DNA from 2 places in the Bacillus paranthracis genome. Region 2 is predicted to be linked to the other one. Evidence: riboswitches for the same ligand, from Rfam matches in the RefSeq annotation. Region 2 holds a riboswitch; the other holds the start of a gene.

Region 1 (6,371 bases), 2.4 Mb from region 2:
ATGAAATCGTTCCCTATACAAAACGAAGCATTACTTTCGGGCTAGTATCTATCTTAGCTACATTAACTGTTCAATTAGCAACAGAATCAATGATTTTCGGCGCTCTAGCGGGGATTATCGTTTTATCAGTTAGTGGTAGTCTACCTCTTAAAGAAGCTGATGCAATTTTAACAAGCGGAATGCGTATGATGTCCTTTATCGGATTTGTTATGATTTCTGCCGCTGGGTTCGGAGCTGTTCTTCGAAAAACAGGACATGTTGAATCTCTTGTACAAACGAGTGCACATATAATTGGGAATAACAAACCACTCGCTGCATTTCTTATGCTTGTAATTGGACTGCTCGTTACGATGGGGATTGGATCATCTTTTTCAACCATCCCTATTTTAACAACCATTTTTGTACCTCTTTGTATTCAGCTTGGATTTAGTCCAATGGCCACCATTGCAATTATCGGTACAGCCGGAGCGCTAGGAGACGCAGGTTCTCCAGCATCAGATAGTACACTTGGACCAACATCCGGTTTAAATGCTGATGGTCAACACCATCATATATGGGATACGTGTGTACCAACTTTTTTACATTACAATATACCGTTACTTATATTCGGCTTTATTGCCGCAATTACATTATAAAAGGTGCGTTTTATACGCACCTTTTACTTTTTTATTTTTCCCTTTAATTGTTGCAATGCTATTTTCCCATTTTCTTCGATACAACTTTCCATTTGCATAAATGACGGACCTGCCCACTCACTGTCTATACTCCCGTTCAGTCCAATAATTTTCAATTTATCCGGTATACGGATATTTAATTTTTTTGCTGCTCGAATTAACTCAAAGGTAATCTTATCACTTGAAGTTACAATTCCATCTATATACGGATAAGTTTGCAATAATGTAACAAACTGTTTATTCGTATACCCTTGTACACATTCTTCTCGATAAGAGATTCCTTCCTCCCAAACAACGTCTAAAAATCCTGATATGTACTCTTCCATTTCTTCACTATCTTCGCCCTCACCGAAATAAGCAAGAAAGTGACAACCTTTTTCTTTTAATAAAGAGACCGCTCTTTGGCCACTTTCATAATAATTTGCATGAGATTTTTTTTCATCAATCACAACAAACGGAAGTGGGATTTCTCCTATACTTTTAAAAACGGATCTTGTCAAAATAACACCTGCAACGTTATTTTCCTTCAACATATGTATGTATCTATCTTTATTCTCTATATTACAAACAATAATTTGATATCCTTCTTTATACGCTATTTCCTCAATACAATGTAGCAAAGTGATGTTTGATGGGTCATATAGATTATCTACAAGTAATGCAATTATCGTTGAATTCTCTTTAAATAGTGGCTTTGCTGCACTATTTGGCCTATAACGTAATTCCTCAATTGCTTCCTTTACTTGTTTTACTGTGTCCTCATGAACGTATCCTTTTTCATTTATAACTCGTGAAACGGTTGCGACTGAAACACCTGCCAATTTTGCAACATCACGTATAGTTGCCACATCGTCACCCCTTAATATGGTAATAGATTACAATTTTACGGTAACCTAAATTACAATATTCGTCAAGGTTAATAATTTATATTTCTGAAAATTGTTACATCATTACACTAAACTATATTCTAATTGAATTTCATGTAAAATCGGGATATTATCATACCCAATGCGCGGAATTTCTTTCTTTATTTTTCGTGCCTCTTCCACCGCATTTACATATAAATTCGTCATCAAAAAATTACGTTTTTGGTAAAAACGTAACGCATTCATATTATCATTTGTTGTTATAAGCCAAACCTGCCTGCACCGTTCTTCTTCTGCAACTCGTAATACACAATCTACAAGTTTTGTCCCTATTCCTTTTCTTTCTTCAAAGCTATCTAACGATACAATTTCGCACATATTTCCGATTACTTCATACGTTATAATTCCGATTATTCTGTCTTCTGAGAGCGCAACAAATCCTGGCAACTCTTCTAACTGATGTCCCTTACCACGTGAAACCATCAATGAACTCCCCCAGTTCTCACACATGAACATTCGGATTGTTTCTTTCATCGCTGGCGTAATTTTTTGTATATGCACCATTTCCTATTTCTCCCCTTTTCTATCCTTGTGATACAATATAAGTGTATCACATGTAACGGTATTTGGAGGATGAGGTAAAGTATGAAACGTTTTTTTGCAGCATTGTTTACTATACTAGGTGCGATAACTGCCCTTGGGATTTTCTTTACAAATAAGGTGATGTACTTAAAGAAAAAAACAGAGGAAGAAATACTCGAAAGAGAAACGAAAAAACATTTTCGTATAGAGGATTTTGAAGCTCTTCATAAAGAAGAAATTCATATTCCTTCGCAATTCGGATATGATCTTCACGGATATTACATTCCTGCTGGTCATTCCAATAAGTTTATGATTTTCTGTCACGGCGTAACTGTAAATAAAATGAACTCTATAAAATATGCAAGGTTATTTTTAAACAGAGGATATAATGTCGTTATTTATGATCATCGTCGTCATGGTAAGACTGGGGGAAAAACGACAAGCTATGGATACTATGAAAAGCATGATTTAAAATCTGTAGTTGACTGGCTAAAAAGTCGTTTTGGAACAAATATAACACTCGGTATTCATGGTGAATCGATGGGAGCTGCAACACTTCTTCAGTACGCAGGACTTGTAGAAGATGGTGCTGATTTCTATATTGCAGATTGTCCTTTTTCTGATTTCTACGGACAATTACAACATCGTTTAAAGGTTGAATTCCATTTACCGAAATGGCCTTTATTACCTTTAGCAAATGCTTTCTTAAAAGTGCGTGACGGTTATACGATTCGTGAAGTTTCACCAATCGATTGTATAAAAAACATTAACAATCCCGTCCTCTTTATTCATAGTAAAGATGATGATTATATTTTAGCTGATATGACGAAAGCGCTCTATGAAGCGAAGGAAAACAATAAACAACTTTATATTGCAGAACACGGCGCACACGCTTGCTCTTATAACGAAAATAAAGAAGAGTATGAAGCAGCCGTTGATCAATTTTTAAACTCATATGTAAAAGAAACAAAAAACAGGCTTGCATAAGCCTGTTTTTTTATTGCGCTAAAACGTCTGTAACTTGTTCCATATTTTCAGAAATCCACTTTATTGCATCATCTAGCGTTGGAAATTCTGTCGTTTGAAATGTTACCTCATCTTGCAGTAACCAAACATCCTTTGACTCTTGTCCTACACCAGCAATGGACCAGTGTAACAAACTATATGGATGATTATCATTCAAAAATGAAGCCCACGTGCGCTCATTTGCAATATTTCGTAATGTACGTAATTGTTTATCCATCTTTCGTCACCTTACTCTAGTCAGTTATAAAAAACATTATAACACTCTCTTCTCTTCCAAAGAAAGTGCTCTTTTCATATTGTCAAGTACTTCTCTTGATTATATGATGAAATTAAGCGTTTGGGAAGGAGGGATAGCGTTGGCTAAAGTACAAATTAAAGTAAATGATAATGGCTCTTTTCGCGTTACAGGGGACGTGGAATTAGTTGATTCACAAGGGAATGTATTCCCAGCAAAACCGGCATTTTCTTTATGCCGTTGTGGTTTATCAAAAAATATGCCTTATTGCGATGCTTCGCATAAAGGTAAATTCGAATCTGTTGTTAGAGCACCAGAGGCAGAATAATTTTACATGTGACATGCACATTTTTTTGTGCATGTTTTTTCTTTTTAGCAACTCCGTTATATCCCTTATCCTTACAACATTTCTAATACTTTTGTCTCCATCTCAGCCTACATATATTTTCACACAATTCTTCACATTCGAATACTTTTTACTAGCCTTTTATTTTTTTTGTGCTATAATTTGAGCAAACAGCATCCTTCGGGGTCGGGTGAAATTCCCAACCGGCGGTGATGAAGTGCAAACTTCTAAGTCCGTGACCCGTTTTCAACTCGAAAACGGTGGATCTAGTGAAACTCTAGGGCCGACAGTATAGTCTGGATGGGAGAAGGATATGTTTTCTAGTAATTTTATATAGCGAATACACTTTTATTTCAGTATGCATATTTTTATAGATTCAATTCAAATCTATATATATGTTTTATTTTGTATACTTATCTTTCTATGCTGAAATAAAAAGATACGACTAGCGTTTGAAAAATTTGATATTTTTGCTAGGTTTCTTCCTTATGCCAAAATATTAATCATCGTTAGGTTTCTTTCCTATACTTTCGTATTCGAACTATATTTCTAGAAATCACGTCTCCCAAACCCCAAGGATATTGAAATCCTTGGGGTTTTTTGATTTTTTTAGGAGAGGTGAAGAAAATGACAGATCAAGAATATATGAGGATTGCTCTGCAATTAGCAGAAGGAACATCTGGGCAAACAAGTCCAAATCCTATGGTTGGTGCTGTTGTTGTAAAAGACGGAAACATCGTCGGTATGGGGGCTCATTTACGTGCTGGTGAAGAACACGCAGAAGTTCATGCTCTTCATATGGCTGGTGACAAAGCAAAAGGAGCCACCGTGTATGTAACACTTGAACCGTGTAGCCATTTTGGAAAAACACCACCTTGCTGTGAATTGCTCATCAAAAAAGAAGTCAAACGGGTTGTAATTGCTACTCTTGATTGCAATCCTCTCGTTTCTGGTAATGGAAAAAAAAGATTAGAGGAAGCTGGCATCGAAGTAACTACTGGTGTTCTGGAAGAAGAAGCAGTTTTATTAAATCGCTACTTTTTTCACTACATGAAAACGAAACGTCCATTTGTAACAATAAAAACAGCGATGAGCTTAGACGGAAAAACAGCAACCGTAACCGGTGAAAGTAAGTGGATTACAAGTGAAGATGCACGAGCTGATGTTCATCAATATCGTCACACACACGATGCAATTCTTGTTGGAGTGAATACAGTTATAGCTGATAATCCGCATTTAACAACAAGAATTCCTAACGGAGGGCAAAATCCTATACGCGTTATTTTAGATACCCATTTACGAACGCCACCATCTTCTCATGTCATAACAGATAGTTTAGCACCGACATGGATTATAGTTGGTAAGGATGTAAATCCAGAGAAAATAGCTTCTTATGAATCTGAAAATATAGCTATATTCCAAATGAAAACGAAACAGATTGAAATACAGGATGTTTTACACCTACTCGGCGAAAAACAAATTCTTTCTCTTTTCGTCGAAGGTGGTCAAACCGTTCATGCAAGTTTCTTACAAACAAAGTATTTCAATGAAATTGTAACTTATATAAGCCCAAAATTAATTGGTGGAAAAAATGCCCCTACTTTATTTGGCGGCAATGGTTTTTCAACATTACAAGATGCACTTTCCTTGGAAATTCAAGAGATGAAACAAGTTGGCGATGACATAAAAATTGTTGCGCATGCCCGAAGTGAGGTGATGGAATGTTTACAGGAATTGTAGAAGAATTAGGAACGATTGCAAACATGCAACAAAGCGGCGAAGCGATGAAGTTAACGATTCATGCCAATAAAATTTTATCAGATGTTCACTTAGGTGATAGCATCGCGGTTAACGGTATTTGCTTGACTGTAACGAGTTTCACAACAACTTCATTCACAGTAGACGCAATGCCTGAAACGATGCAATCAACATCACTTCGCATGCTTAAACCGCAATGCAAAGTAAATTTAGAACGTGCAATGGCTGCAAACGGACGATTCGGTGGACATTTCGTTTCAGGACATATCGATGGCATCGGAACGATATTAAACAAAAAACAACACTATAATGCCGTCTATTACAAAATAGCTATTTCTGATGAATTGCTACGCTATTGTTTGCATAAAGGGTCCGTTGCTGTTGATGGAACGAGTTTAACAATATTTGATATAGACGAATCTTCCATTACAATTTCACTCATCCCGCACACAGTAAGTGAATCTGTTATCGGAGAAAAGAATGCCGGTGACATTGTAAACATTGAGTGTGACATGATTGGTAAATATATCGAACGCTTTATTTCTAAACCAGTAAAACGAACAGGTTCAATGACCGAAAGCTTTTTACAAGAAAACGGATTTCTATAAGGGGGAAGCATTATGTTTCATCGTATTGAAGAAGCTCTAGAAGATTTAAAACAAGGAAAAGTCGTGATCGTATGTGATGATGAAAACCGTGAAAATGAAGGCGATTTTATCGCTTTAGCAGAGTATATTACGCCAGAAACAATTAACTTTATGATTACACATGGACGTGGTCTCGTTTGTGTACCAATTACAGAAGGGTACGCAGAACGTCTACAATTAGAACCAATGGTAGCTCATAATACAGATTCGCATCATACTGCATTTACAGTGAGCATT
Region 2 (6,371 bases):
TTCACCACCACCTTCCATTTATTTTCTTAATTGAAGCCCCATTATAAAATCAACAAGAAAGTGTGCAAAGATTGTTATAAACAAATTTCCTGTCCATTCAAATACATAGCCAAAAACAAAACTAATGAAACAGACGAAACAAAACAAAAATGGCTTTTTTATATATCGAATATGTAATACTGCAAATACAAAACTTGCTATTACAATTCCAAAGTGCGTCTGCACTACACCTCTAAATAAAAATTCTTCTGCAAAGCCGATAATGAACGTAATAACGAGTAGATGCATAACCGACATCCCTTGAAACATCCTATCATTAATACCACCATCATCAAACCAAGACTCTGGAAATACTCGCATTGCAACATAATCTAATAACACAATACCAATCGCTAACAAGCCACCTATTATAAGTATAGACACCGGTTCCCATTTCCACAGACTATACACCGATTTTATATCTCGGAATAGTATATATGCTAGTAAACAACCGATACCGATAATAATGAACTGTGTGATATACAGATTCAGCCTTATTTCTTTCGGACTCATATCTTCAATATTATGCCTTTGAATGTTCATCATTCCCCCATCTTTTCTAGACCGAAAAGCTTTTGTAACTCTGTTTCCCAATTATAGTCGAAATCCGATTGTTGCGCTTGTCTTTTTTTATAATCTGTTTTTGTAATATGACAATAGTCGCAGCAATTCTTTACCTCGCCCTCTTTTCTGTAACCGAACTGTCGCAGCAAATATTCTCGTCTACATTCTTTCACTTGTATCCATGATTTCATGTTTTCTAGCTCACTATATTTATTACGTAACCTTATTTCTACTTCAGCTATTAATCTGTTCATAATTTCATCTGACAAGCTCTCTAATATTAGTTTTCGTTGTTGTATGATTCCAAGCTGTTCAAGATGATAGCGGATGAAACGCCAATATTGTTCATTAAATCTTGCTGCATTATAACAAATTTCTTCTACCTCTTCTATTGGTAATTCTTTCGTTTGAAACATTCTTTCCTGCAGTAAAGAAAATAAAAATTGTATTTGTGACTGGCTTGGCAATTCATCTTCAATGATTGAAATTGGTAAATCGTGATCTAACGGACTACATAGTAAAATAGCTATACTTGGTTCACCATCTCTTCCAGCTCTTCCGATTTCTTGTAAATAAGAAGCTATATTAGTCGGATAGTGAAAATGAATAATATATCTCGTGTTCGATTTATTTACTCCCATACCAAAAGCACTTGTACATATTACAAGCTGTAATTGGTCATTCATAAACTGCTGTTGAATTAACATACGCTCTTCATGTTCCATACCACCATGATAGAAAGCGACACCAGTAACGCCTTTTCCTCTTAAATATTCCGTTAAACGTTCTGTCCACGCTCTGCTTGAACAATATACAATCCCCGGCCCTTGTAAATACATCACCTGGTCCAAAAGCGCCTCTTTCTTCTCTTCTATCGTCTCTACAAATTGTACTTCCATTGCTATATTTGGACGATCAATAGAATACACATGCTGCGTCACATTCTCCAAATTCAAACTCTCTGCTATATCTCGGAGTACATCTTTCGTCGCTGTTGCAGTTAATGCTAGCACCGTAGGAGACCCGATATTCTTAATAACTACATCTAGTTTTTTATAATCTGGTCTAAAATCATAACCCCATTGCGAAATACAATGAGCTTCATCCACAACAAATAATGAAATATGAACTTTCTTCAATTCTCTTATTAACAATTCCGACTGCAACATCTCTGGTGATACAAAAATAAATTTATAAGAAGCTAATCTTTTCATCGCTTCTCTTTTTTCCTGTAATGTCCGAAAACTATTAAATGCTATCACTCGGTTTTTCACAACATATTTTAATTGTGTAACCTGATCTTCCATCAAAGATAATAATGGTGATACAACAAGTACTGTCCCTTCTTGCATGAGCCCTGGAAGTTGATAGCACATAGACTTCCCTCTTCCGGTCGGAAGCATCGCTATAACATCTTTTCCTTCCAATAAATCTGTAATTACCCCTTTTTGACCTGGACGAAATTCAGAATATCCAAACCACCTATATAAATATTCCTCAAGTTTCATTTATACCCTCCATCCGCGCCAATACAAGACGAACTTCAAAATAAGAGATATCCTCTCCAACCGCTTGTTTCAACTCACGCAGCTTACGTGTTTGTAATGCATCAATTACTTCTGTTACTTTATCTATTTTTTCTTTTTCCATAAACATCTCGATAGAAAAATCTCTTTCTCGCAAAGCAATTTCAACAAAATGATCTTCTATCGTTGCAACCTTTAGATTTCTAATCGTCGCTATTTCTTCTAACGAGCGCCCTTGCCTCCAAAAATTATATGTTTTTTTCGTTGATAAACTAAATAATTCAGCTCTCTCATTTGGATAAGAGATAATCTCAGCTAATAACGGAAATTCATTTTCTTTATCGCGAACTTCTTGTATAAGGAAATGAATTGTACCCCAAAATAAAAAATACACCCTGAAAATATCTCGTTTCGTAATTTCCGCTAACTGCTGCAATGTACAACCGATACGTTCATATCCTGTTAATCTATATGTTACAATCGTCGCTTCTATCACATCACATTTCCCTAAAAGATTATGTATTTCTTTCCATAATCTTTTTGCCAATTCAATTCGCCTATACGGCATACCTGTTAAAAATCGCTTCACCCACACCATTATTTCTGTATCTTGTTGAATAGGAATAAACTTCGTATTATTCTGTTGTAAATTAGATACAGTTTGAATAATTAAAGATAATCTTTTCCAAAACGTTTCACCTAATTCACCATAGTGCAAACCATGTAAATGCGCTGGGAAAGCATACCATTCCTCCCATGTATGTAACTGCATTTCACCTTTAGATGTTAACAAATATGTATTTTCATGTATTTCCTGAATTAAATCTGCTTGCAACAACTTTGCAACTTCACGATCATATTCAGTTCTATTTAACAATTTATATATTCCAAACAAAAAAGAAATTCGGAACATATTTCCATCTTGTAACGTTTGCGAAGAACGTTTTCCCTTTAATAAATAATAAATAGAAGAAACGGTCCTTTCACCATTCAATTGTTTTAAACAATACAATACAGTATATTGTAGTTGCATTACCGCTTCCACCTTTCAATCTAACTTAATTGCTTTTTGTTATGATTGCGCCATCTACCGTTACTCATTAAACTTATCATATGGGCAATATATACTTGTATATATTCTATTGTACCAAACGAAATAACATTTACGTATTTTGAAAATCTTATGACATAATGCAAAAATTAGTTGACACTCTAATTGATAAGGATTATCATTATAATTTTATGTTGAAAAGTTTTAAAAACCGTTTTACAATAAGGTTATAATTTTTATGGCGAGCTTTTCACATACATATTATCAGGAGGGAAAAAAGATGGCAAAATATACAATCGTTGATAAAGATACTTGTATCGCATGTGGTGCTTGTGGCGCTGCTGCACCAGACATTTATGACTATGATGATGAAGGTATTGCATTCGTAACATTAGACGATAACCAAGGTATTGTTGAAATTCCAGATGTATTACTTGAAGATATGATGGATGCATTCGAAGGTTGTCCAACTGACTCAATTAAAGTTGCTGACGAATCATTCGACGGCGATGCTTTAAAATTCGAATAGTCTTTTATTAACTTCAAAAAATACCCCTCATTCCTTTGAGGGGTATTTTTTGTTTTCTATTTTCATTCTCCTTATTAAAAAACCATTAGTAGTTACATACTACTAATGGTTTTATTTTATATTTTATGCATTTTTCATTTTTGCAAACACCCATACTTTCAGGCGTGAGAATAACGCTACAAATACAATTGTCACAACAATTCCTTTAATCAAATTAAATGGTAAAATTGCCGTTACAACCGTTGTCTTTATCGCTTCGCTAGACATAGCTGGTGAATTTAAAAACCAAGTGTAAGCTGGGAATATGATGATGTAATTTAATACGCTCATAATAAGAGCCATTGTAATTGTCCCTAGCATTAATCCTGTCGTTAAACTCTTAACAGTACGATACTTTCTAAATAAGAAAGCTGCTGGTCCAATAAATAAACATCCTGCAATAAAGTTAGCAATTTCTCCAACTGGTACTCCCGTTAAACTCCCTTGAATCCCGTAATGTAAAATATTCTTTATCGCTTCTACAATTATCCCTGCAACCGGCCCGAAAATAATTGCAGCAATTAGAGCTGGTACATCACTAAAATCAATTTTTAAAAATGGCGGAAGCCCTGGGAATGGGAAATCCAACATCATCAGTAAATATGCAATACTACTTAGCATCGCTACACTCACCATCTGCACTACACTGTTTTTTTGTTTCATCTTTCTCTCTCCTTTTCCATCGATCATCTCATGGAAAGTGGAAAGGTTCTGCTATGCCTACTTTTTCATAGAACGAAAAAACCCTTTGTGTTTTACACAAAGGGAGAATTTAAGGCACATCAAACAGACGTTCAAATACCTATCTTTTTTGAACGCTTGAACCTCCATCTTCTCCCATCCAGACTGTACTGTCGGCTTTGGAATCACACCAAATCCTGCCTTAACGGCTCGCGGGCTTAGAACAAAATCACATATAGTTCATCACCGCCGGTCGGGATTTTCACCCTGCCCCGAAGATAGACCGATATTCTATTTTCCACTTCATTATACAACAACATGATCGTATTGTGAACAAAAAAATCGTAACTTATTAAAAATAAGTTATTAATTTTACATAATCAAAATCATTCATTATATTTTACAATACACTCCATATTTTTTAGTATTCGGCATTTCTCCTATGAATCCCCTAGTCATATATAATTAAAAGTGATAAGATGTTGAATTGTTAAGATAAGAACATTTTCTGGATTATGGAGGAAATGTCATGAAGAAAGAGAAGAGACACTCTATTCGAGAAACAATGAAAAAAAACTTAAGGAAAGAATACTTTTACTTAAAAAAAGAATTACTTTTCTACTGTCCAATTGATTTAGGCACATTCTCAAGCGAGACATACTATGCTGCTTTCGATGAAGATGGCATCAGTATTTATCAGTATGATAAAAAGACAGAAAGTAAATTAAAATTATGTGAGCGTCATCCGTGGAAGAGTTGGAATAAAGTGAAGGTGGATCATTATTTAACAACTTCACAATTTATTTTTCAAGGTGAGCGAAACTGGATATTATCCCTTTTCCAAAAAGGAAAAGAAGCTCAAAAAATAATCGAAGAGCATACATCTTTACAAACTGAAGTTGTTTCCCGCTCTTTCTTAAAAAAACTTCCTGGTTTCCGTTCTAATGCACCGTTGAATAAATACATCGGCAGCATTTGCTATACTGCACTCATTGCATTTTTATTAAAATGGATGATTCCATTTCAAGGACCACAAATCGCCCTGTACTCTATTTCAATCGGTTGTATGCTTCTTGGTTTACTTTGTTTGACAATTGGTTTAATTGAACCGACTATTGTACTATTTCGAACAAACGAAAAAACAAGAGCGAAAGTATTTTACTTATATAGCTACTTAGCTATTTCTGGATTTATATGTGTCTTTATTTTTTGGTAAAAAAGAGCTAGTTAAACTAGCTCTTTTTTTACTTTACATATAATTGTTGATTTGGATAAATGAGCTCTTGTTGCAATCCATTTTTTTCTTGAATTTCCTTAACGGACATTCTAAATTTCCGCGCAATGCTAACTAGAGTGTCGCCTTTTTGGACGACGTATAACGATGAAGAAACTGTTTCATTTCTTTGTTCATGTAAAACAAGCAATGGATTCATCGCATTCTTTTTTGCCATCGTCCATTTTCCTTGATGAACTTCTAAATGTAAGTGTGCACCTCGGGATTCTCCTGTATTTCCTACTTCTCCAATTATTTCTCCCTTTGAAATATAATCTCCTTGAACTACATATCTCTTATTTAAATGTGCATACACAGCCTCATATTCTCCATGTTTAATAAATATAACGTTTCCATAACTACTTGAATAATAAGACTTTGTTACCTTCCCTTCTTGAATAGCTGACACAGGCGTGCCGATCGGTGCCGCTATATCTATACCGTAGTGTTTTCCGTGCCTTGTTCCAAAATAATCACTTATCTGTCCTTCAACAGGCCATGCCCATTGATTTCCCTCTGCGTACACATGTAATTGAGATAAAAACAGTACTGTCAATAACATGACGCCGTATTTTAAAGCTTTCATATACATCCTCCGTTTTCTAATTACGACCATACCTTCTCTATTTTGGTATATTACAGAAAAAAGTATACAAAAAAAGAAAGTGA

Evidence for each region. Region 2 has a riboswitch for FMN ahead of NLJ82_RS07675 (ECF transporter S component). Riboswitches for the same ligand answer to the same signal wherever they lie in the genome.
Region 1: linked by a shared signal. The riboswitch ahead of ribD (bifunctional diaminohydroxyphosphoribosylaminopyrimidine deaminase/5-amino-6-(5-phosphoribosylamino)uracil reductase RibD) and the one ahead of NLJ82_RS07675 (ECF transporter S component) in region 2 are both predicted to bind FMN.

Annotation. Positions count from the first base shown of each region.
Region 1 is NZ_CP101135.1:3,876,486-3,882,856, forward strand. Features, by position in the region: gene NLJ82_RS19965 (Na+/H+ antiporter family protein) at 1-635, shown strand, start outside; gene NLJ82_RS19970 (LacI family DNA-binding transcriptional regulator) at 659-1,522, opposite strand; gene NLJ82_RS19975 (GNAT family N-acetyltransferase) at 1,625-2,104, opposite strand; gene NLJ82_RS19980 (alpha/beta hydrolase) at 2,186-3,109, shown strand; gene NLJ82_RS19985 (YqkC family protein) at 3,120-3,365, opposite strand; gene NLJ82_RS19990 (CDGSH iron-sulfur domain-containing protein) at 3,505-3,711, shown strand; FMN riboswitch at 3,902-4,045, shown strand; gene ribD (bifunctional diaminohydroxyphosphoribosylaminopyrimidine deaminase/5-amino-6-(5-phosphoribosylamino)uracil reductase RibD) at 4,357-5,469, shown strand; gene ribE (riboflavin synthase subunit alpha) at 5,451-6,095, shown strand; gene ribBA (bifunctional 3,4-dihydroxy-2-butanone 4-phosphate synthase/GTP cyclohydrolase II) at 6,108-6,371, shown strand, end outside.
Region 2 is NZ_CP101135.1:1,504,196-1,510,566, reverse strand. Features, by position in the region: gene NLJ82_RS07695 (CPBP family intramembrane glutamic endopeptidase) at 19-582, opposite strand; gene NLJ82_RS07690 (RecQ family ATP-dependent DNA helicase) at 582-2,111, opposite strand; gene NLJ82_RS07685 (YpbB family protein) at 2,101-3,162, opposite strand; gene NLJ82_RS07680 (ferredoxin) at 3,461-3,709, shown strand; gene NLJ82_RS07675 (ECF transporter S component) at 3,833-4,411, opposite strand; FMN riboswitch at 4,574-4,713, opposite strand; gene NLJ82_RS07670 (hypothetical protein) at 4,959-5,645, shown strand; gene NLJ82_RS07665 (peptidoglycan DD-metalloendopeptidase family protein) at 5,674-6,288, opposite strand.